4 regions of the Pseudocitrobacter faecalis genome follow, and region 3 is predicted to be linked to each of the others. Evidence: predicted binding sites of a transcription regulator. Region 3 holds the regulator's gene; each other region holds the start of a gene.

Region 1 (7,299 bases), 3.1 Mb from region 3:
GCGCGTAGTCTGCCAGCGGATATTTCTGGCCGGTTGCGTCGTCGGTTACAACTGCAAACGGCGTAACTTCAGAACCGGTACCGGAAGTGGTGGTGACGGCGATCATTTTCGCTTTCACGCCCATTTTCGGGAACTTGTAGATACGTTTACGGATGTCCATAAAGCGCAGCGCCAGCTCTTCGAAGTGAGTTTCCGGGTGCTCGTACATAACCCACATGATTTTCGCAGCATCCATCGGGGAGCCGCCGCCCAGGGCGATAATCACGTCTGGTTTGAATGAGTTCGCCAGCTCTGCACCTTTACGAACAACGGTCAGGGTTGGGTCTGCTTCAACTTCAAAGAACACTTCAACTTCAACGCCAGCCGCTTTCAGAACAGAAGTGATCTGGTCTGCATAGCCGTTATTGAACAGGAAGCGGTCAGTCACGATGAGCGCACGTTTGTGGCCATCAGTAATCACTTCATCCAGCGCGATTGGCAGTGAGCCACGGCGGAAGTAGATAGATTTCGGAAGTTTGTGCCACAACATGTTTTCAGCTCGCTTAGCAACGGTTTTCTTGTTGATCAGGTGTTTAGGACCAACGTTTTCAGAGATGGAGTTACCACCCCATGAACCACAACCCAGAGTCAGGGAAGGCGCGAGTTTGAAGTTATACAGGTCACCGATACCACCCTGAGAAGCCGGGGTGTTGATCAGGATACGCGCGGTTTTCATCATCTGACCGAAGTAAGCGACGCGTTCTGGCTGGTTGTCCTGGTCGGTGTACAGGCAAGAGGTGTGACCGATACCGCCCATTGCAACCAGTTTTTCTGCTTTCTGTACCGCGTCTTCAAAATCTTTGGCGCGATACATAGCCAGTGTCGGAGACAGTTTTTCGTGTGCAAACGGTTCGCTTTCGTCGACGACGGTCACTTCACCAATCAGAATCTTGGTCGTTGCCGGCACGGTGAAGCCTGCCAGTTCTGCAATTTTAGCCGCAGGCTGACCGACGATAGCCGCGTTCAGCGCGCCATTTTTCAGGATGATGTCCTGAACAGCTTTCAGCTCTTTGCCCTGCAGCATGTAGCCGCCGTGGCTGGCGAAACGTTCACGAACGGCGTCGTATACGGAGTCAACCACAACCACAGACTGTTCAGACGCACAGATAACGCCGTTGTCGAAGGTTTTAGACATCAGTACGGATGCAACAGCACGTTTGATATCAGCGGTTTCGTCGATAACAACCGGGGTGTTACCTGCGCCAACGCCGATGGCTGGTTTACCGGAGCTGTATGCAGCTTTAACCATGCCAGGACCACCGGTCGCGAGGATCAGGTTGATGTCCGGGTGATGCATCAGGGCGTTAGACAGTTCAACAGACGGTTGGTCAATCCAGCCGATCAGATCTTTCGGCGCGCCAGCAGCGATGGCTGCCTGCAGGACGATGTCTGCTGCTTTGTTGGTAGCATCTTTAGCACGCGGATGCGGAGAGAAGATGATAGCGTTACGCGTCTTCAGGCTGATCAGTGATTTAAAGATAGCGGTTGAAGTCGGGTTGGTAGTCGGGACGATACCACAGATAATGCCGATAGGTTCAGCGATGGTGATGGTACCGAAGGTGTCGTCTTCAGAGAGGACGCCACAGGTTTTTTCATCTTTATAGGCGTTATAGATGTATTCAGAAGCAAAGTGGTTTTTGATCACTTTATCTTCAACAATACCCATGCCGGATTCGGCAACAGCCATTTTTGCGAGAGGAATTCGAGCATCTGCGGCAGCCAGAGCGGCAGCGCGGAAGATTTTGTCGACTTGTTCTTGAGTGAAACTGGCATATTCACGCTGGGCTTTTTTTACGCGCTCGACGAGTGCGTTAAGTTCAGCGACATTAGTAACAGCCATAATGCTCTCCTGATAATGTTAAACTTTTTTAGTAAATCATCTGCTCGACAAGTCAGTATAGACAGAGCGCTACCAGCTTGCTTAGGCCATAAAGGAACAATCCACAACCCGTTCCCGACTCACTGATTTACTAAAAGAGCTTCGAACTCAAAGAGCGTTGCCCGATGGCTTTCAGAGAATCTCCCTGAAATCTGTCGGCGTAATCAAGATTACTCACTTCTGAGTATGAAATATGTGATCGGCGTCAAAAATACGCCAAGCTGACACCTTTCAGCAGCCCCATTTTAGTAAAGATTGTAAATTGTTAATCATGAGTTGTGATGATTGAGGTGAACATTAGCATAATTTAAATCAATATATAACATTCTGTATTTCCGCGATTTTTGCAGAATTCTGGTGAAGTATGCCGCCAAACAGCGTATCTTCTGCAGAGTTTTTGTATTCATTTTTCGTCAACTACCACTTTTTATGGTGTTTCGGAGTTCACGTGACTCAGGCTCTGTTTGATTTTCCGATTTTTGTGAAGTTTTTTATTGGCTTATTCGCGCTGGTAAACCCGGTGGGGATCATCCCCGTGTTCATTAGTATGACGAGCTACCAGACGGCAGCGGCGCGTAATAAGACCAATATGACGGCGAACCTCTCCGTCGCTATTATTCTGTGGACCTCGCTGTTTCTGGGCGACGGCATTCTGCAACTGTTCGGGATTTCCATCGACTCTTTCCGCATCGCGGGCGGGATCCTGGTGGTCACTATCGCGATGTCGATGATCAGCGGGAAACTTGGCGAAGATAAGCAGAACAAACAGGAAAAATCAGAGACGGCGATTCGTGAGAGCGTGGGTGTGGTGCCATTAGCACTGCCGCTGATGGCGGGGCCTGGGGCAATCAGCTCCACCATTGTGTGGGGGACGCGCTTTCATACGCTTCCTTATCTTGTCGGATTTACGCTCGCCATTGCGCTGTTTGCCTTCTGCTGTTGGGGGCTCTTTCGCATCGCGCCCTGGCTTGTGCGTTTGCTAGGGCAGACCGGCATCAACGTCATCACCCGTATCATGGGGCTGCTGCTGATGGCGCTGGGGATAGAATTTATTGTGACCGGAATAAAAGCCATTTTCCCAGGGCTGGTAAGCTGACAATCTTTCCCAGCCGACAGAGCGGTAGCCTCTGTCGGTTGCTTCATTATTCGCAAATCCTATCGAATAACGTGCTAATGCTATGAATGATAAGTCTTAGTGATGACAGATAAAATTAAATAATATCATTGCGTTAGCGCTATCCCTTCCGTCGTGCACTGCCATCCCTTATGTTATTTCTCTCACACTATACTGTTACGCTTGCTGTCTGATAATCGAAATGATATTAGTAATTTTGACCCTCTGGCAGATTAATGTACTAAATAGTGAACAAATGTTAATTATTTGTATATAAAACAAGCAAAGAGGCGATCGATTCGTCAATGGTTGTGGGTTTTATTTCATCTTTATGAAAAATAACAATTTTTCTTTGCGTGCGAATGCTCCTGGATATCAAGGGAAACGTTCGACTGTCGATGAAAAGAGAATTGCTTAACAAATTTGCAAATTATATTGGCGGCGAAGAAGGGCATTTGGTACTTTCCGGCCTTATGTCGTCGCGGGTAATGAAGAAATAAATCAGGTGGCTCGACAGGGGAGACACCTGGAATGAATCGACGTCAGGCTGCCAAAGAGCGGCCGTAATAAAAAAGTCGGTGATAGCAAGCAGTAAAAAAACTGGCAGCCGCAAAAGCTCCTGCGCTGTACAGAGACCCCAAAGGGGATAACAGGCTGGCAAGTTCCAGTAATTATAATGAGCGGAGTATCAACACAATGTCCATCATCACGAAGAAAAGCGTAATCGCTGCAGGAATTTTCACGGCGCTATTGGCAGGGAATGCAGCAATGGCTGCTGATGTACCCGCGGGCGTTCAGTTGGCAGAAAAACAGACGCTGGTGCGTAATAACGGCTCTGAAGTGCAGTCTCTCGATCCGCACAAAATTGAGGGTGTTCCGGAATCCAATATCAGCCGCGATCTCTTTGAAGGCCTGTTGGTCAGCGACCTCGACGGTCATCCCTCTCCGGGTGTGGCTGAGTCCTGGGATAACAAAGACTTTAAAGTCTGGACTTTCCATCTGCGTAAAGATGCGAAATGGTCTGACGGCTCTCCGGTTACCGCACAAGATTTCGTCTATAGCTGGCAGCGCTCGGTTGACCCGAAAACGGCATCACCGTACGCCAGCTACCTGCAATATGGCCATATCGCCAATATTGATGGCATCCTTGAAGGGAAAAAGCCGATTACCGACCTCGGCGTGAAAGCCGTTGATGATCACACTTTAGAAGTCACCTTAAGTGAACCCGTTCCCTACTTCTATAAACTGCTGGTTCACCCGTCAACCTCTCCAGTGCCTAAAGCCGCTATCGAGAAATTTGGTGAAAAATGGACCCAGCCTGCGAACATCGTGACCAACGGCGCGTATAAATTAAAAGACTGGGTGGTCAACGAGCGTATTGTTCTTGAACGTAGCCCTACTTACTGGGATAACGGCAAAACCGTTATTAACCAGGTAACCTACCTGCCGATTTCTTCTGAAGTGACCGACGTTAACCGCTACCGCAGCGGTGAAATCGACATGACGTATAACAACATGCCGATTGAACTGTTCCAGAAACTGAAAAAAGAGATCCCTGACGAAGTTCACGTTGACCCATATCTGTGCACCTACTACTACGAAATTAATAACCAACGTGCACCATTTACCGATGTTCGCGTGCGTACCGCGCTGAAACTGGGTATGGATCGTGACATTATCGTCAATAAAGTGAAAGCCCAGGGGGATAAACCGGCATTTGGCTTCACACCGCCTTATACCGATGGCGCGAAATTAACGCAGCCAGAGTGGTTTAGCTGGAGCCAGGATAAACGTAACGAAGAAGCGAAAAAACTGCTGGCGGAAGCGGGTTATACCGCCGATAAACCATTAACCATTAATTTGCTGTACAACACGTCCGATCTGCATAAAAAACTGGCGATTGCCGCCTCTTCAATCTGGAAGAAAAATATCGGCGTGAATGTTAAACTGGTCAACCAGGAGTGGAAAACCTTCCTCGATACACGTCATCAGGGAACCTTTGATGTTGCGCGTGCTGGCTGGTGTGCCGATTATAACGAACCGACATCCTTCCTGAATATGATGCTTTCTAATAGCTCGATGAATACCCCGCACTATAAGAGCCCGGCATTCGACAGCATTATGGCGGAAACGCTGAAAGTGACCGACGAGGCGCAGCGTACGGCGCTGTACGATAAAGCAGAACAGCAGCTGGATAAAGACAGCGCGATTGTTCCGGTTTATTACTACGTGAACGCCCGTCTGGTGAAACCGTGGGTTGGCGGATATACCGGCAAAGACCCAATGGATAATACGTATACTAAAAATATGTACATTGTGAAGCACTAATGGCAATACGTGAGGCAGGCCCGGCCTGTCTCACGGTGTCTCGCTTATCGCATTATTGAAGGCACTGGCCAAAAGGTACGGGCAATGTTGAAATTTATACTTCGTCGCTGTCTGGAAGCGATTCCGACGCTATTTATTCTTATTACCATTTCATTCTTTATGATGCGCCTTGCACCGGGAAGTCCTTTCACCGGTGAGCGCACCTTACCGCCAGAAGTCATGGCGAACATTGAAGCGAAATACCACTTAAACGATCCCATCACCACGCAATACTTCAGTTACCTGAAGCAACTGGCGCACGGCGATTTCGGGCCTTCTTTTAAATATAAAGATTATTCGGTTAACGATCTGGTGGCGAGCAGCTTCCCGGTATCGGCGAAACTGGGGGCGGCCGCCTTTATTCTGGCGGTGGTATTGGGTGTGACTGCGGGCGTAATTGCGGCGCTTAAACAAAATACCAAATGGGACTATTCGGTAATGGGTATCGCGATGACCGGGGTGGTGATCCCCAGCTTTGTCGTCGCGCCGCTGCTGGTGATGATCTTCGCCATTACGCTGAAATGGCTTCCCGGCGGAGGCTGGAACGGCGGGGCGCTGAAATTTATGATCCTGCCGATGGTGGCGCTGTCGCTGGCCTATATTGCCAGTATTGCGCGTATCACCCGCGGCTCGATGATTGAGGTGCTGCACTCCAACTTTATCCGCACCGCGCGCGCGAAAGGCCTGCCGATGCGGCGGATTATTTTCCGTCACGCCTTAAAGCCTGCGTTGCTGCCGGTACTCTCCTATATGGGGCCCGCGTTTGTCGGCATCATCACCGGTTCAATGGTTATCGAAACCATCTATGGCCTGCCGGGTATTGGGCAACTGTTTGTCAACGGCGCACTGAACCGCGATTACTCGCTGGTACTGAGCCTGACCATTCTGGTCGGGGCGTTGACTATTCTGTTTAACGCGGTAGTGGATGTCCTCTACGCCGTGATTGACCCTAAAATCCGTTACTGAGTCTGGAGTTCGCCATGATATTGAGTAAGAAAAATAGCGAGGCGCTGGAGAACTTCAGTGAACAACTGGATGTTGAAGGTCGCAGCCTGTGGCAGGATGCGCGCCGTCGCTTTATGCATAACCGCGCGGCGGTTGCCAGCCTGGTGGTATTAGTGCTGATAGCCCTGTTCGTGACCCTGGCGCCGATGCTGTCGCAGTTCTCCTATTTTGATACGGACTGGGGAATGATGTCGAGCGCGCCAGATAGGGAATCCGGTCACTATTTTGGGACTGACTCCTCCGGGCGTGACTTGCTGGTGCGTGTGGCAATCGGCGGGCGCATCTCGCTGATGGTCGGGATTGCCGCAGCGCTGGTGGCGGTGATTGTCGGCACGCTTTACGGATCGCTGTCCGGTTACCTCGGCGGCAAAGTCGACTCGGTAATGATGCGTCTGCTGGAAATCCTTAACTCCTTCCCGTTCATGTTTTTCGTTATCCTGCTGGTGACCTTCTTTGGTCAGAACATCCTGTTGATTTTCGTGGCTATCGGCATGGTTTCCTGGCTGGATATGGCGCGTATCGTTCGTGGGCAAACGCTCAGCCTGAAACGCAAAGAGTTTATCGAAGCCGCGCAGGTCGGCGGTGTTTCTACTGCCAGCATCGTGGTGCGCCATATTGTGCCGAACGTACTTGGCGTGGTGGTGGTTTATGCGTCGCTTCTGGTGCCGAGCATGATTCTGTTTGAATCTTTCCTGAGTTTCCTTGGGCTGGGTACCCAGGAGCCGCTGAGTAGTTGGGGCGCGTTGCTCAGTGATGGTGCCAACTCGATGGAAGTTTCTCCATGGCTGCTGCTGTTCCCGGCGGGTTTCCTGGTGGTTACCCTGTTCTGTTTCAACTTTATCGGCGATGGCCTGCGTGATGCCCTCGACCCGAAAGACCGTTAAGGAGAGCCGTG
Region 2 (7,299 bases), 3.5 Mb from region 3:
AACGGCACGAGAATCACTTTATTCAGTAGTGAACCCTTCGCCACGCTCCAGACCACCGGCAGTTCACGATTCGCGCGCACCCCTGAAACCTGCTGCGCATTCAGCGACAAATCATCGCCCAGCACACCCGCCGTCTTTTTCGCCGCCAGCTTGCCCATCATGGAGATGTCATCCAGCAACGTGGCAATATCATCCAGTAAGGTTAATAAACTACTTCCCGCCACAGTACGTTCCTTTCATTATTTTGTTTATTAATCACACAGTATGATGCAAATGTACGGGTTACACATACCATACATTTTGCATACACAAATTCAACATTTCGCTACGAATAAAAGCACTCGCAGAGAATCATTTTGCCGCTTACTATATCCCGCCTTGGTGTTTTCCCGTGAGAAATTATGCGTATCAAACAGCTGTTACCGCTAATCGGTGCATTATTTGCGCTCTACATCATCTGGGGTTCGACCTACTTCGCCATCAGCATCGGCGTTGCCAGTTGGCCACCGTTGATGATGGCAGGTGTGCGTTTTCTTTCGGCGGGAATTTTGCTGCTGAGTTATCTGCTGTTAACCGGCCATCGTCTGCCGGCCTGGCGCCCATTACTGAACGCCGCGTTAATTGGCGTGCTGCTACTATCGGTGGGTAACGGCATGGTGACCGTTGCCGAACACCAGAATGTGCCTTCCGGTATTGCCGCCGTGATGGTGGCGACGGTGCCGCTGTTTACGCTCTGCTTCAGCCGCTTTTTTGGTATTGCGACGCGTAAACTCGAATGGCTGGGTATCGCCATCGGTCTTGGTGGAATTATTCTTCTTAACAGCGGCGGCAACCTCAGCGGTAATCCGTGGGGCGCGGTACTGATTTTGATTGGTTCGATGAGCTGGGCTTTCGGTTCCGTCTACGGTTCGCGCATCGAATTGCCCGTCGGCATGATGGCCGGCGCGGTTGAAATGCTGGCGGCAGGTATCGTGCTGATGAGCGCTTCCCTGCTGACGGGTGAGCGTCTGAGCACAATGCCCGATACCTCAGGTTTGCTGGCGGTGGCGTACCTGGCCGTTTTCGGATCCATCATTGCCATTAATGCCTATATGTTTTTAATCCGCAACGTCTCGCCGGCGGTGGCCACCAGCTACGCCTATGTTAACCCGGTGGTGGCTGTACTGCTGGGTACTGGGTTTAACGGCGAGCGTTTGTCGGGCGTCGAGTGGCTGGCGCTGGTGATCATTATCGCCGCCGTGGTGCTGGTGACGTTAGGGAAGTATCTGGTCGGGGCGAGAAGCAGCGTTACGTCTTGTCAGGAAGAGAAGTAACCATCAGTTGCGACATCCCCTGAGTGCCGATCTGCGCGCTGCCTTCACCGCCGCAGATCCACTCCTCCAGCCGTTCTTTCAGGTCGTTATCCGCCAGTTTTTCCCGCCCGCGCAGGGCGCATTCCCAGATAATCAATACCCGCCAGCCCAGTTGATGCAGCCGGGCAACATCGCGCCTGTCGCGCGCCACATTGCTGGCGATTTTTGTCAACCAGAACTCCGTGCGCGTGGCGGGGACTTTAAAGAGATAGCAGTCATGGTGATGCCAGAAACAGCCGTGTGTAAAGATGATGCAGCGGTATTCGTCGAGGGCAAAGTCGGGACGCCCAGGCAGGTTTTTTTGCTGGGCCGTCCAGGCGAAGCCGCACTCGGTAAGTAACGCGGCGACACGTTGTTCAATCGCCGTGTCGCGCGTACCGATTGCCCGCATGTTTTTGCTGCGGGTGGCTTTATCGTGAACGTCCGCCACTTTTCTCTCGCATTGCAACGGCCTGCAGAATGCGCGAACGCAGCAAACGCGCCACAGCGGCAAAAACCGGCACCACAACTGAATTGCCAAACTGGCGATATGCCTGGGTATCGGAAACCGGGATGCGGAACTGATGTTTCTGGGGTTGTTCAAAGCCCATCAGGCGAGCGCATTCCCGTGGCGTTAAGCGGCGCGGACGATGTTTCTGATTTTGCGGATCGTCAAAATCTTTCTCACCCAGTGCCTTATCCCAGCCGCGATCGATGAGGATCTCCGCACCATCTTTGTAATAACGTGCGGAAAGCGTACGCGCCACGCTGCCGGGACGCGTCGGGTCAACCATGCCATAACCAAAACCGTTGCCTTTTGCCTGATGCTTTCGCGCGTAACGGTAGAGATATTTCCACAGTACGGGGGTCAGAATGAATTTCTCATCCACTATGGGATCCAGCAGCTCACCAAACTCTGGCCGCCGCGCCGGGTAGTAGTGAGGAATATCACGCAGGGTAAAGCCTTTATGCAGCCCAAGATCGCGGCGGAAACCCACCAGCACGATACGCTCGCGGTGCTGCGGTAAAAAGTGCTGACCATCGATAATTTTCGGGTCGTCAGCGCCCATATCCGCCGCATCAGAGACCTCGTATCCCAGTTCATCCAGCGTTTGCATAATGATGCGGAAGGTTTTCCCGCCGTCGTGGCTTTTGAGGTTCTTGACGTTCTCCAGCACAAAGATGGGCGGGCGACGCGCATCGATGATGCGCACCACGTCAAAAAACAGTGTGCCCTGTGTATCGCAGGCAAAACCGTGTGCCCGGCCCAGCGCATTTTTCTTGGATACGCCCGCCAGAGAAAAAGGCTGGCACGGAAAGCCCGCGAGCAACACATCGTGCTGGGGAATATGTTGCTGAATATGCGCCCGGGCTTCGCTGTCGCTCACATCAGGGTGATGACTTAAGGTGATATCACGGATGTCGGCATTGAACTGATGCTCGTTTGGGTCGCAGTACCAGTTAGCTTTATAGGTACGCACCGCATGTTTGTTCCATTCACTGGTAAACACGCACTTCCCGCCAATGGCTTCAAACCCGTTTCGAATACCGCCGATACCGGCAAACAGATCAACAAACCGAAATGCGTAATCAGGATGATGTGCGGGAGGTTTAGGTAATAAAGCCGCCAGCTGGGTAACTTCATTTTCACTCAACCGCGTATTGGCACGCGCTAGCGTCACGACCCGTTTAACGATAGCCGGGCTCCAGTGCTGCTCACCCACCGAATTTAGCTGCGCCACGACAGTTTTCAGATCGTAAATTTCCAGCACATGTTCAAGCAGTGCCTGGGCATCGGTTTCAACCGCCCGATGCGGGGCCGCACTCAGTGACTCACTCTGTTGCATAGATTCAACCAGACCAGACAAATAAGCGTGAGATTACCATACTTTGCGGCAGGAAATTCATTCTGACGGCGCAAATCGCCGTACGACGGCCTCATCCAGCCCCTGCGGGTCACCGCGAAGCTCAGCGCTCAGTTTGGCCAAAAATTGCACCAGATAATCCGCGTTATGCTGTGCAAGCATGCGCCCCTTCGCCGTTTGCATGGTTTGCGGCAAACGTAACAGCTTGGTCTGGAAGTGATCCAGCGCCCAACGTTTATCGTCTAACGGGCGAGAATCGGCAAAAGGATCGTCTGCATCAAACAACGGCGTGTTCATGGCCCCCGACACGGCAAAGACACGTGCGAGGCCGATTGCGCCCAACGCTTCAAGACGATCGGCATCCTGCACGATTTTCGCTTCCAGCGTCCGTGGCGTTATCTGTGCGCTAAAACTGTGCGCTTCAATGGCGTGTGCCAGCGCGGGAAAGTGCTCGTTCGGGAAGTCAGGAAAATCCTGGCGCAGTATGACCTGCGCACGTTCGGCGGATAACCGAGACGCGCGAGAACGATCGGGATGATTTTTAGCAAGGCTGATAATGTCGTGAAAATAGCAGGCCGTGAGCAGCACCAGTAAGTTGACCGGTTCGTCTGCGGCAATGTGTCTGGCGCTGTGCCAGACCCGGCGGAAATGGGAAATATCGTGGGCGGCATCGCCGCAAGAATAGTGTTGCGTGAACCACTCTTCAAAACGCGCTTGCCAGGCATCGATTGTCATACGTGGGCTCTTCATCCTTTTAAAAGACCACGAGCATAACAAGTTTCGCTTAATGCATCAGTCCTGAATCTGGCGAGGACGGGTATACCAGGCAATGCCGCCGAGGATCAGCCCAACAAGACCCAGCACGATAAAACCGACAAGCGCACCAAGTAGTTTGCCGGATGTTGAGGCGATTTCGCCATCCAGCGTCGCACCAGGAATCGTTTCTACCTCGCTAATCACCCAAAAGTAGCGCACCATCGCCCAGACAAAATAACCGCAGAACGCATAAAAAACCCATAACGCCAGCTTACCGCCAGGGCCACGCGTCATTGTTTCTTCCATATAACACTCTCATTTAGCGAGGAAAATCGTTGTTACTGAAATTCCACTTAAGGCATAAGTGTGATTTCTGTCACATTATAGCGACTCTTTGCAGGCAGAGTAGTAGGGGGCGCTTCTGCCGGCGCGCAAAATGCCGATCGTTTGATCTTCGGCAATTTTGGTTGCTCAAAAAAGTTTTACAGACACGCGTTCCGTGGCGTAGTAACGTGTTGAGAAAAATAATTATATTATATGTAAATAGTATTTATATTTATCTTTGTGATAATCAACGCTCCGTTTTCAGACTTTCTTTTTCATCTGGTTCATGTAACTATAATTCCGTTATTAGCCTTTTGTTGTTTAACACTGCACTCGTTAATTTTTTCATCTAAAGCAGGCCCGATAAACTTTTTTATCGGGCTTTTTTTTGAATACCCTCTCCTGCTGCTCAGCAAAAACATATAACAAGCATAAATACCAAACAAAGAACATCACACATTTATCAATAAAATCACCATGTTAAATAATCAACGCAAATACATGAAAGCTTTAGTATACACATCAAAAATAATGGAAACATTTAGCAATATTTAATATAAACCCGTTACATTTTTAGCGTAAAATAAAATGAACTCTATAGATAATATCGCCATTGCAATGCCGACACATCTAAAAGCATTCATAAACATTATTATTTAAAGGAAATAAATAATGAAAAGAAAAGTATTGGCAATTATTGTCCCGGCTTTATTAGTGGCTGGTGCAGCAAATGCGGCGGAAATTTATAATAAAGACGGAAACAAACTGGATCTCTACGGGAAAGTCGATGCTCGTCATACTTTCTCTGACAATCCGGGTGATGATGGTGATGAAACCATCGTTGAACTGGGCTTCAAAGGTGAAACGCAGATCACCGACGAACTGACTGGCTTTGGTAACGCGCTGATGAAAGTTCAGGCGAACGATACCGAAGGCAGCGACAACATGTACGCAAAACTGGCTTTTGCCGGTCTGCGCTATGCCGATGCAGGTTCCTTTGACTACGGTCGTAACTACGGCGTTGTGTACGACGTAGAAGCGTGGACCGATATGCTGCCTGTTTTCGGTGGCGACTCCTATACCTGGACCGATAACTTCATGACCGGCCGTGCAAACGGTGTAGCAACCTACCGTAATACCGACTTCTTCGGTCTGGTAGAAGGCTGGAACTTCGCGCTGCAATATCAGGGCAATAACGAAGGCGATAACTCTAACGAAGATCAGCCCGCTATTCAGGAAGGCACCAAAAACGGTCATGAAGACTACCGCTTCCAGAACGGTGACGGTTTCGGTATGTCCACGACCTATGATTTCGGCGACATGCTGGAAGGCCTGAGCGTTGGTGCGGCATTCTCTTCTTCTGACCGTACCAATAAACAAGTTATTGCTGGCGGCATCGACAACCGCTACAGCAAAAACGCAGGTGGCTCTGAAGCGGAAGCCTGGACCGTTGGTCTGAAATACGATGCCAACGACGTTTACCTGGCGATGATGTACGCGGAAACCCGCAACATGACGCCATATGGTGACTACGGCATCGCCAACAAAACTCAGAACTTTGAAGCGGTTGCGCAGTACCAGTTCGACTTTGGTCTGCGTCCATCCTTAGCGTGGGTATACTCTAAAGGTAAAGACCTGGGCGGTAACGACTATCACAACGAAGTGACTTACCACGACAAAGCGCTGGTGAACTACATTTCTGTTGCGGCGACTTACTACTTCAACAAAAACATGTCTGCCTATGTTGATTACAAAATCAACATGCTGGATAACGACGCTCGCTTCTACAAAGACAACGGTATCTCTACCGATGACGTGGTGGGTGTAGGCTTGATCTATCAGTTCTAATCTCTACAGATCATAAAGCCCGCATAGCGGGCTTTATGCCTGATGCGCTACACTTATCAGGCCTACAGGGTTTCTGCAACATCATGAATTTGTACGATTGTAGGCCGGATAAGGCGTTTACGCCGCATCCGGCATTAACAAAGCGCACGTTGTCAGCAACCTGAAAGCCCGCATAGCGGGCTTTATGCCTGATGCGCTACACTTATCAGGCCTACAGGGTTTCTGCAACATCATGAATTTGTACGATTGTAGGCCGGATAAGGCGTTTACGCCGCATCCGGCATTAACAAAGCGCACGTTGTCAGCAACCTAAAAGCCCGCATAGCGGGCTTTATGCCTGATGCGCTACGCTTATCAGGCCTACAGGGTTTCTGCAACATCATGAATTTGTACGATTGTAGGCCGGATAAGGCGTTTAAGCCGCATCCGGCATTAACAAAGCGCACGTTGTCAGCAATCTGAAAGCCCGCATAGCGGGCTTTTTTCGTTTTTAAATCCAGCAACGACTATGGCGCTTCCTGCAATGCCACTCGCACAAAACCATTATTCTGCGCCAGTAACGCGTTGGCATCATTAGCTTCCATTCCGGTGAGCACCATCAGGATCGCAGTTTTACAATGATGATCGCAGCGTTCGAGTGCGGCTTTCGCCACAGCGCGCGAACAACTTCCCGCTTCCATCACAATCGCAATCTGCCGTTCGCACCACTGGGTGGTGTCCCCTTGCAGATCCACACGCAAATTGCTGTAAACCCGACCGCTGCGAATCGCCAGCCCGGTGGTCAGCATATTCAGAACCAGCTTCTGCGCGGCGTTGGCTTTAGGATTACCGTAGCCCGCAACGACTTCCGCCCCGGTTTGCGGCGCGATAACCAGCGACGCCAGCTGCGCGGCTTCGCTTTGCGGATTGCGCGTCAGCACGGCAACCGGCGCGCCCAGCGACCACGCGTGGCGCATGGCACCCCACACCCATGGCGTCTTGCCACCGACGGTCAGGCCCACCAGCATATCTTTTTCATTAAAGCCAATCGCCTGGAGATCCAGCACTCCACGATCGTAATCGTAGGCGGCATCGCTTTTTTCATTCAGCATCGCCTGCGGCCCGCCCGCGATAAGCCCGACAACCGGGCCGTGGCCCTGCGGGGTAAACTCACTGGCAGCCAGCATCCCGGCGCG
Region 3 (7,299 bases):
CGCGCCGTCGCTGGTGGTGGAAGAGAAAGATATCGACGAGGGTATGACGCGCTTTGCACAGGCGGTGGCGAAAGTCGTCAGTTGATATGCCGGTTTAGCCAGATACCGTGCCGTGGCCGCTGACGCCATGCCACCGACGAAATGGTGTGCATGGTGTTGAGGTGGCCCAGAACACGCTGGAGATGCTGTTCCATGGTGCTGAGTGGCCCGTGGGACAGCGTATCCGGTGACTCCATGATGTTCACATCCCCGCTACTGCCCGATTCATCATACTCCAGCCGCTGCTGACAGCGTTGCAGGGCGACTTCACACGATTCCAGATAACGCTGCATCAGCTCCGGTGAGAGCGTATCGTGCTCACGCGCCAGCGTGGTCATGGCGTTGATATGTTCAACGATGAACTGGCTGTGCGTCACCCAAAGTTTCATATCTTCCAGATAGTGCGTATTAAAGCCCGGCTCCTGCATTGCCTGATTGAGTGAGTTAAACAGGGCGTTATGCGCCTGATTGACGCGCATACGTTGATACGCCAGTTTTTCGGCAGGAGGGTCGTCACTCAAAATTAACTGTATTGCTTCCTGATCCGCTTCCAGCGCGGAGTGTGCATTTTTGCGCAGCAGGCCACTTTGCCACTGCGGCCACAGCCACAGCATGCCGCCAAAAGCAATCAGGCAGCCGATAATGGTGTCGGCGAAACGCGCTACGATAAACTGCTCGCCGTTGAGCGTCAGCAATTGCAGGGTGTACACCGCCGTAATGGTGAAACCGACCGTCGCCCAGCCGTAGCTTTTGCGAATAATCAGATAGCTTATCAGGGTGATCACCAGCATTGCGGTCAGCGCAAACCCTTCCGGGAAATGGTAGTGCAACGTTACGGCGGCAATCACCAGCCCCGCCAGCGTGCCTGCCGCTCGGTGGAAGATACGCACGCGTGTCGCGCCGTAGCCGTTTTGTGTCACCAGCAGCACGGTCATTAAGATCCAATAGGGTTTTGGCAGATGCAGCGCCGCCCCCATCAGGCTGGCGATGCTCAACATGACGCTTAAGCGCGCAGCATTACGCAGCGCGGGCGATTTCAGCGACAGATAGCTTTTCAGCGCCGGGAACAGGGGCAGGCGACGTTCTTTGTCGGCCATCAGGTTTCGCGGATAAAGGGGGCGCTGCGCGCGCAACACTTTGGCGATGCGGCTGAAGTGCCAGGCGCAGAACTGCCCGACCGGGTTATCCGGATGCTGACGGGCAATTTTCTCCAGCGCGCCAATTTGTTTATCCATGTTGAAGCGCGTCGGGAAGCGGTGATAGAGAATATCATCGGCCATGACCCGCAGGCGTGCGGCGACGGTCTGCGCGTTCCAGCGAATCACCGCTTCGGCGTGGCTACGCTCAACCAGCTTTTGCACCTCTTCCGGCTGATGCAGGCTCACTGAAATGTGCTCCTGCAAATCCAGCCCCATCTGGAAGGCGCGCAGCAGACGCTTGTAATCATTGTGTTGATTGGCTGCCAGCATATGCATTTGCTGGTAACACTGGGAAATCAGATCGACCACTTTCTGCTGACGGTTAAGCAACGGCGGCAGGGCGGTATTGGGATCGGTATGTTGCGTCAGCAAGCTATATTTAGCTTCGCAGTACTCGGCCAGTTGGCGATAGAGCAGGCTCAACGACTCGCGCAGCGGTTGTTCACGCCACAACCAGAACCAAAACCAGTTAAACAGCCCGTACCACAACGTGCCGAGCGCGTAGATAAGTAGCGGCTCCCAGATGGGCATATTGCCCGCCAGGCTCAGGGTAAAAATGGCGGCTATCAGCGAGGCCGGAAGTAATCGCCCGTGCAGGGCGCTGATTTCGGCGGTAACGCCCAGCACCATCGCCAGCCCGGTGAGGATAAACGGTAGCGGGATATCATCGGCCAGCAGCAGTTGCACAATCAGGCTGCAACCAGCGAACAGCGACCCACCGATAATCAGGCGTTTGAAGAAGCGTTTATGAGGAGTATCCAGCCCGGCGATGTTGCAGCAGGCAGGCACCAAAGAAAACAGTAAACCGTGTTGAAGTTGGCCGAGGATCAGGCCGACGGCGACCGGCAAACATAACACCAGCGTTTGCCGCAGTGCATAGTTGACTTCCGGGTGGTAAATCAGCCTGCGCCACATAAGAGACAAAAACGGCGTATTGTGCGAACAATACGCCGTCAGACGAGATTAACGCGTGCCGTAAACGACGATCGTTTTACCGTGTGCAGAGATCAGGTTCTGATCTTCCAGCATCTTCAGGATGCGGCCCACTGTTTCGCGGGAGCAGCCGACGATCTGACCGATTTCCTGACGGGTAATTTTGATCTGCATACCGTCCGGGTGGGTCATGGCATCCGGCTGTTTCGCCAGATTCAGCAGCGTCTGCGCGATACGACCGGTTACGTCGAGGAACGCCAGGTTACCGACTTTCTCAGAGGTCACCTGCAGACGGCGCGCCATCTGAGAGGAGAGACGCATCAGGATATCCGGGTTAACCTGGATAAGCTGACGGAATTTTTTGTAGGAGATTTCAGCCACTTCACAGGCGGTTTTCGCCCGAACCCAGGCGCTACGTTCCTGACCTTCTTCAAACAGGCCCAGTTCGCCGATGAAATCGCCCTGGTTGAGGTAGGAAAGGATCATCTCTTTGCCTTCCTCATCCTTGATGAGTACTGCCACGGAGCCTTTAACGATGTAATACAGCGTTTCCGCTTTTTCACCCTGGTGAATCAGCGTGCTCTTCGATGGGTACTTATGAATGTGGCAATGAGACAAGAACCATTCGAGTGTCGGGTCTGTTTGCGGTTTGCCAAGCACCATGCGCGGTTATCCTCTGTTATAAGCTATCGCCAGCGGCATAAATCAGGCCGCCACTGGTTGAAATAATATCCTTCCCTCTACCTGGGAAGTTGGCCGTCAAAGATTGTCGCGACCAGTAAGTGATGTCCTCTGCATACATGCAGTACGTTTATGTATCTCTGTAGCATCCCGACTGTTTTAGCATAGCTTTCGCCGTGTGTCTCCTGGTGTCTCGCTTCAGCATGACCCAGGTCTACTTCCGTTGCGAGATTTGTTATGTGCGCGTAATCTGACAATAAATTTGCAACTCTGGAGTGACAATTATGCAAGCGCGTGTGAAATGGGTGGAAGGGTTAACCTTCCTGGGTGAGTCGGCTTCCGGGCACCAGATTTTGATGGATGGCAACTCAGGTGATAAAGCGCCAAGCCCCATGGAAGTCGTGCTGATGGCGGCGGGTGGCTGTAGCGCCATCGACGTGGTGTCTATTTTGCAAAAGGGCCGCTATGACGTGACCGATTGTGAAGTTAAATTGACGTCTGAACGCCGTGAAGAAGCGCCGCGTCTGTTCACGCATATTAATCTGCACTTCATAGTGACCGGCAAAGAGCTGAAAGATGCGGCGGTGTCCCGTGCCGTAGATTTGTCGGCTGAGAAATATTGTTCAGTGGCGCTGATGCTGGGCAAAGCGGTGAACATTACCCATTCTTATGAGGTGGTGGAGGGGTAAGTTGACGGCCCCCCTCACTCCGGCCCTCTCCCAGAGGGAGAGGGAGAAAACCGCACAATCGGTACCCTCTCCCTCTGGGAGAGGGTTAGGGTGAGGGGCCCAGCCCGCACCGTTCACCCAATCTTCTTCCCTTCCATCAATCTCTGCACCAGCGGCGTCATGATCAATTCCATCGCCAGCCCCATCTTGCCGCCGGGAACGACCAGCGTATTCATATGCGAGATGAATGATCCCTGCAGCATCGCCAGCAGCCAGGGGAAATCGATATTGTCGAGATTGCGGAAGTGGATCACCACAAAGCTCTCATCCAGTGACGGAATGCCTTTGGCGGCGAACGGGTCAGAGGTGTCGACCGTCGGGACGCGCTGGAAGTTGAGATGTGTGCGTGAGAACTGCGGCGTGATGAAGTTGATGTAATCTTCCATTGAGCGCACGACGGAATCCATCACCGCCTCGCGGGAGTGACCGCGCTCGCTGGTGTCGCGGATCATCTTCTGGATCCACTCCAGGTTAACGATTGGCACTACGCCGACCAGTAAATCCACATGTTTCGCCACATCGTGATGCGGCGTCACCACGCCACCGTGCAGCCCTTCAAAAAACAGCACGTCGGTTGGCTCTGGCAGAGGTTGCCACGGGGTGAAGGTTCCCGGCACCTGATTCCACGGCACCGCTTCATCGTAGGTATGCAGATATTTTCGCGACTGTCCGGTGCCGCTGTGCCCGTACTCGCGGAACGTCTGTTCCAGCAGGCTGAAGTCGTTGGCATCCGGGCCGAAGTAGCTGATATGGCGCCCCATATCGCGCGCCTTACGGATGGCTAAGTCCATTTCCGGACGCGTGTAGCGGTGAAAACTGTCGCCTTCCACCTCTGCGGCGTGAAGCTTAAGCTGGGCGAAAATTTTGCGGAACGCGAGGCTGGTGGTGGTGGTTCCCGCCCCGCTGGAACCCGTGACGGCGATAACCGGATGTTTGGCAGACATAGCGAACAACTCCCGAGTCGGTAAGATTAACCGCGAAACTGGCTGCGGGGCATGATGTTGACGGTTTCATGAAGTTCCGACCACACCAGAACCGCTTCGCCGCGTTGTAGTTGCTGTTTTACGTCGGCGACCTTTTGCGCAAGTGAACGTTCATATTCACCATAATCGGTGCCTTCACGCAACACAAAGCTTTCAATCAGGTTATCGAGCGTTTCAGGGTCGATATCTTGCCAGGGAATGATCATCTTTCACCTCCAAGCCACGGCATCAGCCAGTCGGGAATACGTCTCTCCAGCCACATTTGCGGTCGCCGGAAGGTACCGCCGATAAAGCCAACGTGGCCGCCATGTTCCGTTAACTGGTATTCGACGCAGGCAGGAAGTGTGTCAGCGTCAGGGATAACGTGGTGATCCATAAACGGATCATCCTTCGCGTGAATAATCAGCGTCGGAATCGCTATCTGATTGAGCAACGGCATGGCGCTACATTGACGATAATAGTCGATAGCGTCGGCGAAACCGTGAATTTTGGCGGTGATCAGGTCATCAAATTCACGAATTTTGCGCACGCGCTTAAGCTGGCGTAAATCGACCGGCAGCGTGCCGGGATACGCCGCCAGTTTGCGCGACGCGTTGCCTTTTAGCAGGTTGAGCAAATAGCGCTGATACACCCGCGAAAAGCCTTTTTCCATATGGTAACTACAGGCTTCCAGCACGAACGGCGCGGAGACGATCACCGCTGCATCCAGCGGTACCGTGTGGCCTTCTTTCGCCAGCAGACAGGCGAGCATATTGCCGCCGAGCGAATACCCGACCGCCGCCGTGGGCGCCTCACCCAGTTCCTGCTTCAGCCAGTTTAAAAACCAGGTGCCATCTTCTGTTTCACCGGAGTGATAAATACGGTTAAGGCGATTCGGTTCGCCACTGCAGCCGCGAAAATGCATCACCACGCCGAGCCAGCCGCGTTCTTTCGCCGCCTGAATCAGGCCGTGCGCATAGGGGCTGTGCAGGCTGCCTTCCAGACCGTGGAACACCACCAGACGCGGCTTGTGCTTCGCCTGCATCGGGTCTTCGCTCCAGGCAATATCCAGAAAGTCGCCGTCAGGTAAATCGAGGCGCTGCCAGTGCGGCGTAAAGTGTAGCCGACGGCGGATAAGCCTCGGCAGCATAGTTTGCAGATGTGGGTTGCTGATGCCAGGCATCGGACGAAAGGATGAGGAGTCGTCCTGCGGGACATCAAACTCTGCGGGAGTAATTTGGGCCATAACGTTGCGATGTTCTCTTTTAATCTGCTGACTACTATACCGTCACTTTTTGATTGTGTTTAAAAAAATGGGCGGTGGTAGCCTCTTTTACTCCTTTTAGGGTTGACCTGCGTCACAAATTTTTCATGTGATTATTACTCTCAAGCTAATGATTCCTTCCTAAGCTTAATTGATGACTTTCTCACCAGGGTTCAGACTCTTCTCAGTGTTAAGCAAATCAAAATGATTCGCTGAATCAGGAGGTTAATAATGTTATCTGGGCAAACACCCGCACGGGTATGGAACACGCGACGCACCGAGAAACAGCGCCGCCTGGCGTCTGTACCGGTGCAGGGCAAGGTGCTACCGACGGCAGACCTTGTCGCAATGCTGGAAAAACTGATCGCGCCGGGCGACAGAGTGGTATTAGAAGGGAATAACCAAAAACAGGCAGATTTCCTGTCTCGTTCCCTTGCTGAAGTCAACCCGCAGATTGTTCACGACCTGCATATGATCATGCCAAGCGTCGGTCGTAGTGAACACCTCGACATCTTCGAGAAAGGTATCGCCCACAAGCTGGACTTCTCTTTCTCCGGTACGCAAAGCCTGCGTATTTCGCAGCTGTTGGAAGATGGCCTGCTGGAAATCGGTGCAATTCACACCTACATCGAACTCTACTCTCGCCTCTATGTTGACCTGGCCCCGAACGTGGCGCTGATTGCCGGTTTTAAAGCCGACAGCAAAGGCAACCTTTACACCGGCGCCAGTACCGAAGATACGCCAGCGCTGGTTGAAGCGGCCGCCTTCCATGACGGTATCGTCATCGCACAGGTGAACGAACTGGTGGACGACGAATGCGACCTGCCGCGCGTGGATATTCCCGGTTCGTGGATTGATTTCGTGGTCGTTGCGGACAAACCGTTCTTTATCGAACCGCTGTTTACTCGTGACCCGCGTCTGATTAAACAAGAACACATCCTGATGGCGATGATGGCGATTAAAGGCATCTACGCAGAGCATCAGGTGCAGTCACTCAACCACGGTATCGGTTTTAACACCGCCGCGATTGAACTGCTGCTGCCAACCTACGGCGAACAGCTCGGCCTGAAAGGCAAAATCTGTAAACACTGGACGCTTAACCCGCATCCGACGCTGATCCCGGCGATTGAGAGCGGTTGGGTGGAAAGTGTGCACTGCTTCGGTGGTGAACTGGGAATGGAAGAGTACATCCGCGCCCGTCCTGACGTGTTCTTTACCGGTGCCGATGGTTCAATGCGTTCTAACCGCGCGTTCTGCCAGTTAGCAGGTCAGTACGCGGTGGATATGTTCATCGGTTCAACGTTACAGGTTGATGGCCTCGCCAACTCCTCGACTGTCACCCGTGGTCGTCTCTCCGGTTTCGGCGGCGCGCCAAACATGGGCCATGACCCGCACGGTCGTCGTCATGCAACGCCTGCCTGGCTGAACATGATCACCGAACCAGACCCAATGCAGCGCGGTAAAAAACTCGTCGTTCAGATGGTGGAAACCTT
Region 4 (7,299 bases), 2.5 Mb from region 3:
TGCTGTACCGACAATCGCCACATTCGCTTCAGGCGGGATGTTTTCCAGCGCCCCGGTAACCCACGGGTTGGCGACCAAGCGCGGATGTTCGGCAATCGCCCGCACTTCTTTTGGCAAGTCCGGCGGTGGATGGCTGACCGCCAGCACCACACGATCGGCGGTGATCTTACGGCCCTGTGCGGTGATCACCTGATTATCCTGCCAGGCCACGGCCGTATCACGCAGGTGCACCACGCGCCCGGGCTGCTTTTGCGCCTCCGTAACAAACGTCTGGGCGACATAGCGGCCAAACTCGCCGCGCTGCGGGTAGACGCTGCCATCGGGGCGACAGGCATCAGCATCGCGCAGAAAACTCGTCTGCTGGCGATACCAACGGTCAAACGCGCCCTCTTCTTCACCGGAAAGTTGCATCCTCGACGCCGGAACATTGATGCGATGCGCCGGGTCAGCGGCGGAGTATGCCACGCCCAGCCCCGGTTGCTCCCTGGGCTCAATGAGAGTGATACGCACAGGCGCTTGCGCTTCGCGCAGCAGGTGAATTGCCACCGCCGCCCCGCTGAAGCCTCCGCCAATAATCACAATATGAGGTTCACTCATCGCTCGTCTCCCCAAACCTTGTTTAACTGGCGCTGACCTGTTTAGTCGGACGCGCCGCACCGCCGATGGTTTCGCCAAATGGGCCGGTATTCACGTTGCCGGACTGGCTACGCGGACGCGTACTCAGCGGCAGCAGCGGCATGACCAGCTCGGCGAAGCGATGTGCCTCTTCGAGATGCGGGTAGCCGGAGAAAATAAAATTCGTTATCCCTAAAGCCTGGTACTCACGAATGCGTTCTGCCACCTGCTGCGGATTGCCCACCAGCGCGGTGCCAGCACCGCCGCGCACCAGGCCAACGCCCGCCCACAGATTGGGCGAGATAACCAGATTGTCGCGATTGCCTTTGTGTAACGCGCTCATGCGCGCCTGGCCGGTGGAATCCATGCGCGAGAAGATCTGCTGGGCCTGCGCGATGGTGTCATCATCCAGGTGCGCGATCAGTTTGTCGGCGGCAGCCCATGCCTCTTCTTCCGTTTCGCGCACGATCACGTGCAGACGGATGCCGTATTGCAGCTCGCGTCCTTTTGCTTTCGCCCGCGCTTTCACCACTTCCAGCTTCTCCGCCACCTGCGCAGGCGGTTCGCCCCAGGTGAGATAAGCGTCGATATGATCGCCCGCGACGTCAATCGCCGCATCGGATGAACCACCAAAGTACAGCGGCGGGCCATTTTCCTGTACCGGCGGGAACAGCACTTCCGCGCCTTCCACTTTAATGTGCTTGCCTTCGTAATCGACCTTTTCACCCGCCAACAGGCGGCGATAAACGTTGAGAAATTCATCTGTGACTTCATAACGTTCAGTATGATTCAGGAAAATCCCGTCGCCTTTGTTTTCTACCGGATCGCCGCCGGTGACCACGTTAATCAGCAAACGGCCTTCTGACAGGCGATCCAGCGTCGCCGCCATGCGTGCCGCAAGCGTAGGCGGCTGAAGACCAGGACGCACCGCCACCAGATAACGCAGATTACGCGTCTGCGGGGCCAGCGCGGCGGCGACCAGCCAGGAGTCTTCACAGCTTTTACCGGTTGGGATCAGCACACCGTAATAGCCCAGGCTATCGGCGGCCACTGCCACCTGTTGCAGATAAGGCAAATCAACCGGACGCCCGCCCTGGGTAGTGCCCAGATAGCGACCATCACCGTGGGTTGGCAGGAACCAGAAGACATTCAGGTTATTATCGGATTTCGCTGTCATTATCTCTTTCCTTTATAACTATATTCACTATTTATCGAAGCGTTTCTTCAAGATGGTTATAACGGTGCTAGCGAAATTCGTGCCAGAATTTAACAAAAATTAAAACATTAAATATCATGAAGTTAACAGAGATGGCGAGATCGGCATCTCGTTGCAAATGCAACACCGTCCGACCATTCCCTGCTGCAAATGCAACAAACCGGGCCTTCCCCCCTCTGGTGTATTGCTCCGGTAAAAGATAAGTTCGGCATATGAATCATGCGGAGCCCAAATTATGCTGAACGCTTCAACCCCTGTGCTGATTGACCCGGCTTCCAAAGCCTTTCAAAGCCTGCTTGACCGCTTTGCCCCAACCGATGCCACTGTGCTGATCATTGGTGAAACCGGAAGCGGCAAAGAGGTGGTCGCCCGATATCTCCATCACCATAGCCCACGTAGCCACGCGCCCTTTCTGGCGGTGAACTGCGGTGCATTAACCGAGTCGCTGGCAGAAGCGGAACTGTTCGGTCATGAGAAAGGGGCATTTACCGGTGCGATGCAGGCGCAGCCAGGTTGGTTTGAGGCCGCAGAAGGCGGCACGCTGCTGCTGGATGAAATTGGCGAGCTGAGCCTGGCGTTGCAGGTCAAACTGTTGCGCGTGTTGCAGGAGCGCGAGATCACCCGCGTGGGCTCACGCAAGCCCATCAAGGTGAACGTGCGGGTCATTGCGGCCACCCATGTTGACCTTGAACAGGCCATTCGTGAGCGACGGTTCCGGGAAGACCTCTTTTACCGCCTCAACATTGCCGCGGTTAATCTTCCGGCACTGCGCCAGCGCCGCCAGGATATCCCGCTGCTGGCGGAGCATTTTTTACAGCTTTATGCAAAACGCTTAGGCAAACCCTCACGCCGTTTAGCCCCGGAAACCCTGAGCGCGATGATGGAGTATTCATGGCCCGGCAACGTTCGTGAGCTGGAGAATATGCTGCATACGGCCGTATTGCTCAGCCAGGAGGAAGTTATAACGCCTGCGCAACTACGCTTTACTTCCGCACCCGCCAGGATCGATGAGCAAGAAGAAGATGCATTGGCGGCGTTTATGCGCCAGCAATTAACCCTGCACGGCGGGCAGCTGTACGATCGGGTGATGAACGCGATGATTCAAACGGCGATGACCCAAAGCGACAATAATCAGAGCCAGGCCGCCGCACTGCTGGGCATCAGCCGCCACTCGTTGCGCACTCAACTGGCGCATCTCGGGGTGATAAAAAGCCGCCGTAAACCGGAGGCGGTACTGATGAGCACCGCCTCACCTGCCCCTCGCGAGCGTGAGCTGCGTATTGGTTATCAACGTTTCGGGAACCTTGGCGTGCTGAAGGCGCGTCAGACGCTGGAGCGCGAATTTGCCGGGCGCGGTGTGAACGTGTTGTGGAGTGAATTCCCGGCAGGCCCGCAAATGTTGCAGGCGCTGAGTAACAACGATATCGATTTTGGCACCACGGGCGAAGCACCGCCGGTCTTTGCCCAATCACGTGAAAACACGCTGCTTTATGTCGCCTGGGAGCCCCCCGCCCCGCGCAGCGTCGCTATGGTGGTGCCGAATGACAGCGACATTCAGCACATTCATCAGCTACGGGGTAAGCGTATTGCATTGAATAAAGGTTCCAATGTGCACTGGCTGCTGGTGCAGATTCTGGAAGAAGCAGGTTTACGCCTTGAGGATGTAAAAGTGGTGTACGCGCCGCCCAAGTATCCGCTGACGCCCAGCGACTATCTGGCCGCCGATGCGTGGATGATGTGGGATCCGGTGCTCAGTGATGCGGAAAAAAGCGGTCAGCTACGGATTGTCGCCACCGGCGAGGGACGTGTAAACAACCATCAGTTTTACATCGCCCGCCGCCAGTACGCGCAGCACAACAATGACATCATTGCGCAGGTGGTGGATGCGCTCGGCAGAACCGGCAAGTTTATCGACAGGCAGCGTCATGACGCGGCACAACTGCTTTCCAGCGAGCTGGGGCTCGATATCGCCTCGCTGGAGTGTGCGCTGGCCCGTCGCAGTCATCAGACGCGGGAAATGGATCTGAAAGTGATTCGCGCACAACAAACCATCGCCGACCGCTTCTACGCGCTGGGCCTGCTGAGCAAGCCCGTGTCGGTACGTGATGCCATCTGGAATGCGAAAGTGGAACAGGCCGAACCGTGGATTGCGGCCTGATAACACTCAGTGCTGCTTAAAGGTGGCGATAGGCTTCGGTGAGATGCCGAAATCCTCTTTCAGCTGCTGCTTACTTTTCATCACCATCTGCCCGTTGGTGTCGATGGTCATATGCTGGGCGTCGCTGTTGTAGCGCGCCTGCCAGAGCATCACCAGTTGCAGACAGTTCTCTTTTTGTTCTGCGGTCAGGGCCACGCCATCCGGCCATTTTCCCAGTTCCACCGCCGTCATCAAACGCTGATAAACGTCCGGTGTCATATTGTCGATAATTTGCTCAATACTCATGTCCGACTCCGACTGTTAAGGAATAATTTGCTGAATCGTTTTTTCAACCTTTGGTTGTCTCACCTTTCTCGCCATCCGTGAAGCTCAGAGAGGCCGAATTGACGCAAAAACGTTCACCCGTCGGCTGAGGCCCATCGGGGAAGACATGGCCGAGGTGGGCATCGCAATTTCCGCAACGGATTTCAGTACGTTGCATGCCGTGGGAGTAATCATTGAGATAGCGAATCGCCGTGTCGCTCACGGGCTCATAAAAACTTGGCCAGCCGCATCCGGAATCGTACTTACTTTCGGAGTGGAAAAGTGGCGCATCGCACACTAAACAGTGGTAGATCCCGTCACGCTTATTATGCAGCAAACGCCCGGTGAATGGCGGCTCAGTGCCGTGATTCTGCGTAACGTAGAACTGCATTTCGCTTAAATTTTTTTTGAGTTCTTCGGGGGTAGGTTTGTTCGCCATTTTGCTCACATCTCGCTATGAAAAGTACATCTCAACTTCGATTCTAACAAAACATTAACAATGACGTATCGACTTTTGTTCTAAACTTATTCGATACGAAAAGAGTGCCGGATTATTGTGATTCATTTCACATTTTTATCTGCTGTAACCTTTAAAATTCGCCGCGCCGACCCCATGTGGTTACAAGCTCAAAGGGAGAGTGAGGCATTTCAATCGAGCAAAGGTTGTGCTGAGGATTGATTTGTCGCAATGATTGACACGATTCCGCTTGACGCTGCGTAAGGTTTTTGTAATTTTACAGGCAACCTTTTATTCACTAACAAATAGCTGGTGGAATATATGACTATCAAAGTAGGTATCAACGGTTTTGGCCGTATCGGTCGCATTGTTTTCCGTGCTGCTCAGAAACGTTCTGACATCGAGATCGTTGCAATCAACGACCTGTTAGACGCTGATTACATGGCATACATGCTGAAATATGACTCCACTCACGGCCGTTTCGACGGTACCGTTGAAGTGAAAGACGGTCATCTGATCGTTAACGGTAAAAAAATCCGTGTTACCGCTGAACGTGATCCGGCTAACCTGAAATGGGACGAAGTTGGTGTTGACGTAGTTGCTGAAGCTACCGGTATCTTCCTGACTGACGAAACCGCTCGTAAGCACATCACTGCTGGCGCGAAAAAAGTTGTTCTGACTGGCCCGTCCAAAGACAACACTCCGATGTTTGTTAAAGGCGCTAACTTTGACAAATACGAAGGTCAGGACATCGTTTCTAACGCATCCTGCACCACCAACTGCCTGGCACCGCTGGCAAAAGTTATCAACGACAACTTCGGCATCATCGAAGGTCTGATGACGACTGTTCACGCGACCACCGCAACTCAGAAAACCGTTGATGGCCCGTCTCACAAAGACTGGCGTGGCGGCCGCGGCGCAGCTCAGAACATCATCCCGTCCTCTACCGGTGCTGCTAAAGCAGTAGGTAAAGTACTGCCAGAACTGAATGGCAAACTGACTGGTATGGCGTTCCGCGTTCCTACTCCGAACGTATCCGTTGTTGACCTGACCGTTCGTCTGGAAAAAGCTGCTTCTTACGAAGAAATTAAGAAAGCAATCAAAGCTGCTTCCGAAGGCCCGATGAAAGGCGTTCTGGGTTACACCGAAGATGACGTGGTATCTACCGATTTCAACGGCGAAGTTTGCACTTCCGTGTTCGATGCTAAAGCAGGTATCGCACTGAACGACAACTTCGTGAAACTGGTATCCTGGTACGACAACGAAACCGGTTACTCCAACAAAGTTCTGGACCTGATTGCTCACATCTCCAAATAAGTTGAGATGAAACAGTAATCTGAAAGAGCGACTTCGGTCGCTCTTTTTTTTGTTTGAAAAGAAGGATTGCGTAATGATTAATAAAATTTTTGCACTTCCGGTAATCGAACAACTTACCCCTGTGCTCTCCCGTCGTCAGCTTGATGAGCTGGAAATTATCGTTGTTGATCACCCGGCGGTTAAGGCCTCCGTTGCGCTTCAGGGCGCTCATCTGCTGTCGTGGAAACCGGCGGGAGAAGCGGATGTGCTGTGGCTCAGCAACAATACTCCGTTTAAAACCGGTGTTGCGCTGCGCGGCGGCGTGCCAATTTGCTGGCCGTGGTTTGGCCCGGCAGCCCAAAAGGGTCTGCCTTCTCACGGTTTTGCCCGCAACCTGCCGTGGGCGCTGAAGGCGCACAACGAAGATGACAACGGCGTGGTGCTGACCTTTGAACTGCAGAGCAGCGAGGCTTCTCGCCAGTACTGGTCACACGACTTCACCCTGCTCGCTCGTTTCAAACTGGGTAAAACCTGCGAAATCGAACTGGAAGCACACGGTGATTTCGACACCACCAGCGCGCTACACACCTATTTCAACGTGGGCGATATCCACGCGGTGAAAGTGAGTGGCCTTGGCGACCGCTATATCGATAAAGTGAACGATGCCAAAGAAGGCATGTTGAGCGACGGCGTACAAACCTTCCCGGATCGTACCGACCGCGTTTATCTGAATCCGGAATCATGCAGCGTGATCCACGATGCGGCGCTGAACCGCAGCATTAACGTGATTCACCACCATAATCCGGACGTGGTGGGCTGGAACCCTGGCCCGGCGCTGTCTGTCAGCATGGGCGATATGCCAGACGATGGCTATAAAACCTTCGTGTGTGTAGAAACCGCATGCGCCAGCAAAACGCAAAAAGCGACGGCGGATAAACCATCTCGTTTGAGCCAGACCATCAAGGTTGTGAAAGGCTAAGTGGTTAGCCCGCACTTTTGTGCGGGCTGCCTGCCGGATGCGCTGCGCTTATCCGGCCTACAATGACCGCATTATTTTCAAACGACATCCAACGCCGTTTTATGCCCCGGGGCCGGAAACGCGCGGTTCAGCAATGCCTGTTCTTCCTCGCTTAACATCAGCGCCAGTGCCGCCGCATTCTCTTCCACATGTTTCACTGTTGCCGCTTTCGGAATGGCCATGATGCCCTGCTGACGAATTACCCATGCAAGCAGCACCTGCGCGACTGTAACCTG

Evidence for each region. The regulator CRP, encoded in region 3, controls carbon source genes, mostly activating them, when cyclic AMP is high. The targets are predictions, from matches to a motif close to ATGTGANNNNNNTCACAT.
Region 1: a site for CRP is predicted at 2,112-2,129, ahead of adhE (bifunctional acetaldehyde-CoA/alcohol dehydrogenase). Genes of this name have one in related genera too.
Region 2: a site for CRP is predicted at 4,317-4,334, ahead of drpB (cell division protein DrpB). Genes of this name have one in related genera too.
Region 4: a site for CRP is predicted at 4,847-4,864, ahead of msrB (peptide-methionine (R)-S-oxide reductase MsrB). Genes of this name have one in related genera too.

The regions. Positions count from the first base shown of each region.
Region 1 is NZ_CBDDNJ010000002.1:1,739,205-1,746,503, forward strand. It holds gene adhE (bifunctional acetaldehyde-CoA/alcohol dehydrogenase) at 1-1,879, opposite strand, end outside; gene ACOXYR_RS09060 (YchE family NAAT transporter) at 2,367-3,014, shown strand; gene oppA (oligopeptide ABC transporter substrate-binding protein OppA) at 3,729-5,360, shown strand; gene oppB (oligopeptide ABC transporter permease OppB) at 5,445-6,365, shown strand; gene oppC (oligopeptide ABC transporter permease OppC) at 6,380-7,288, shown strand.
Region 2 is NZ_CBDDNJ010000002.1:1,401,749-1,409,047, reverse strand. It holds gene ACOXYR_RS07265 (DUF808 family protein) at 1-224, opposite strand, end outside; gene yedA (drug/metabolite exporter YedA) at 402-1,313, shown strand; gene ACOXYR_RS07255 (very short patch repair endonuclease) at 1,288-1,782, opposite strand; gene ACOXYR_RS07250 (DNA cytosine methyltransferase) at 1,763-3,178, opposite strand; gene ACOXYR_RS07245 (phosphohydrolase) at 3,236-3,931, opposite strand; gene drpB (cell division protein DrpB) at 3,989-4,258, opposite strand; gene ompC (porin OmpC) at 4,949-6,124, shown strand; gene ACOXYR_RS07230 (N-acetylmuramic acid 6-phosphate etherase) at 6,631-7,299, opposite strand, start outside.
Region 3 is NZ_CBDDNJ010000002.1:4,852,727-4,860,025, forward strand. It holds gene argD (bifunctional acetylornithine/succinyldiaminopimelate transaminase) at 1-85, shown strand, start outside; gene ACOXYR_RS23305 (YccS/YhfK family putative transporter) at 78-2,153, opposite strand; gene crp (cAMP-activated global transcriptional regulator CRP) at 2,202-2,834, opposite strand; gene ACOXYR_RS23315 (OsmC family protein) at 3,137-3,541, shown strand; gene ACOXYR_RS23320 (phosphoribulokinase) at 3,655-4,524, opposite strand; gene ACOXYR_RS23325 (YheU family protein) at 4,551-4,769, opposite strand; gene ACOXYR_RS23330 (hydrolase) at 4,766-5,788, opposite strand; gene mdcA (malonate decarboxylase subunit alpha) at 6,038-7,299, shown strand, end outside.
Region 4 is NZ_CBDDNJ010000002.1:2,325,507-2,332,805, forward strand. It holds gene ACOXYR_RS11740 (FAD/NAD(P)-binding protein) at 1-597, opposite strand, end outside; gene ssuD (FMNH2-dependent alkanesulfonate monooxygenase) at 620-1,792, opposite strand; gene ACOXYR_RS11750 (aliphatic sulfonate ABC transporter substrate-binding protein) at 2,067-3,989, shown strand; gene ACOXYR_RS11755 (YeaC family protein) at 3,996-4,274, opposite strand; gene msrB (peptide-methionine (R)-S-oxide reductase MsrB) at 4,318-4,731, opposite strand; gene gapA (glyceraldehyde-3-phosphate dehydrogenase) at 5,071-6,066, shown strand; gene ACOXYR_RS11770 (D-hexose-6-phosphate mutarotase) at 6,140-7,024, shown strand; gene ACOXYR_RS11775 (aldo/keto reductase) at 7,102-7,299, opposite strand, start outside.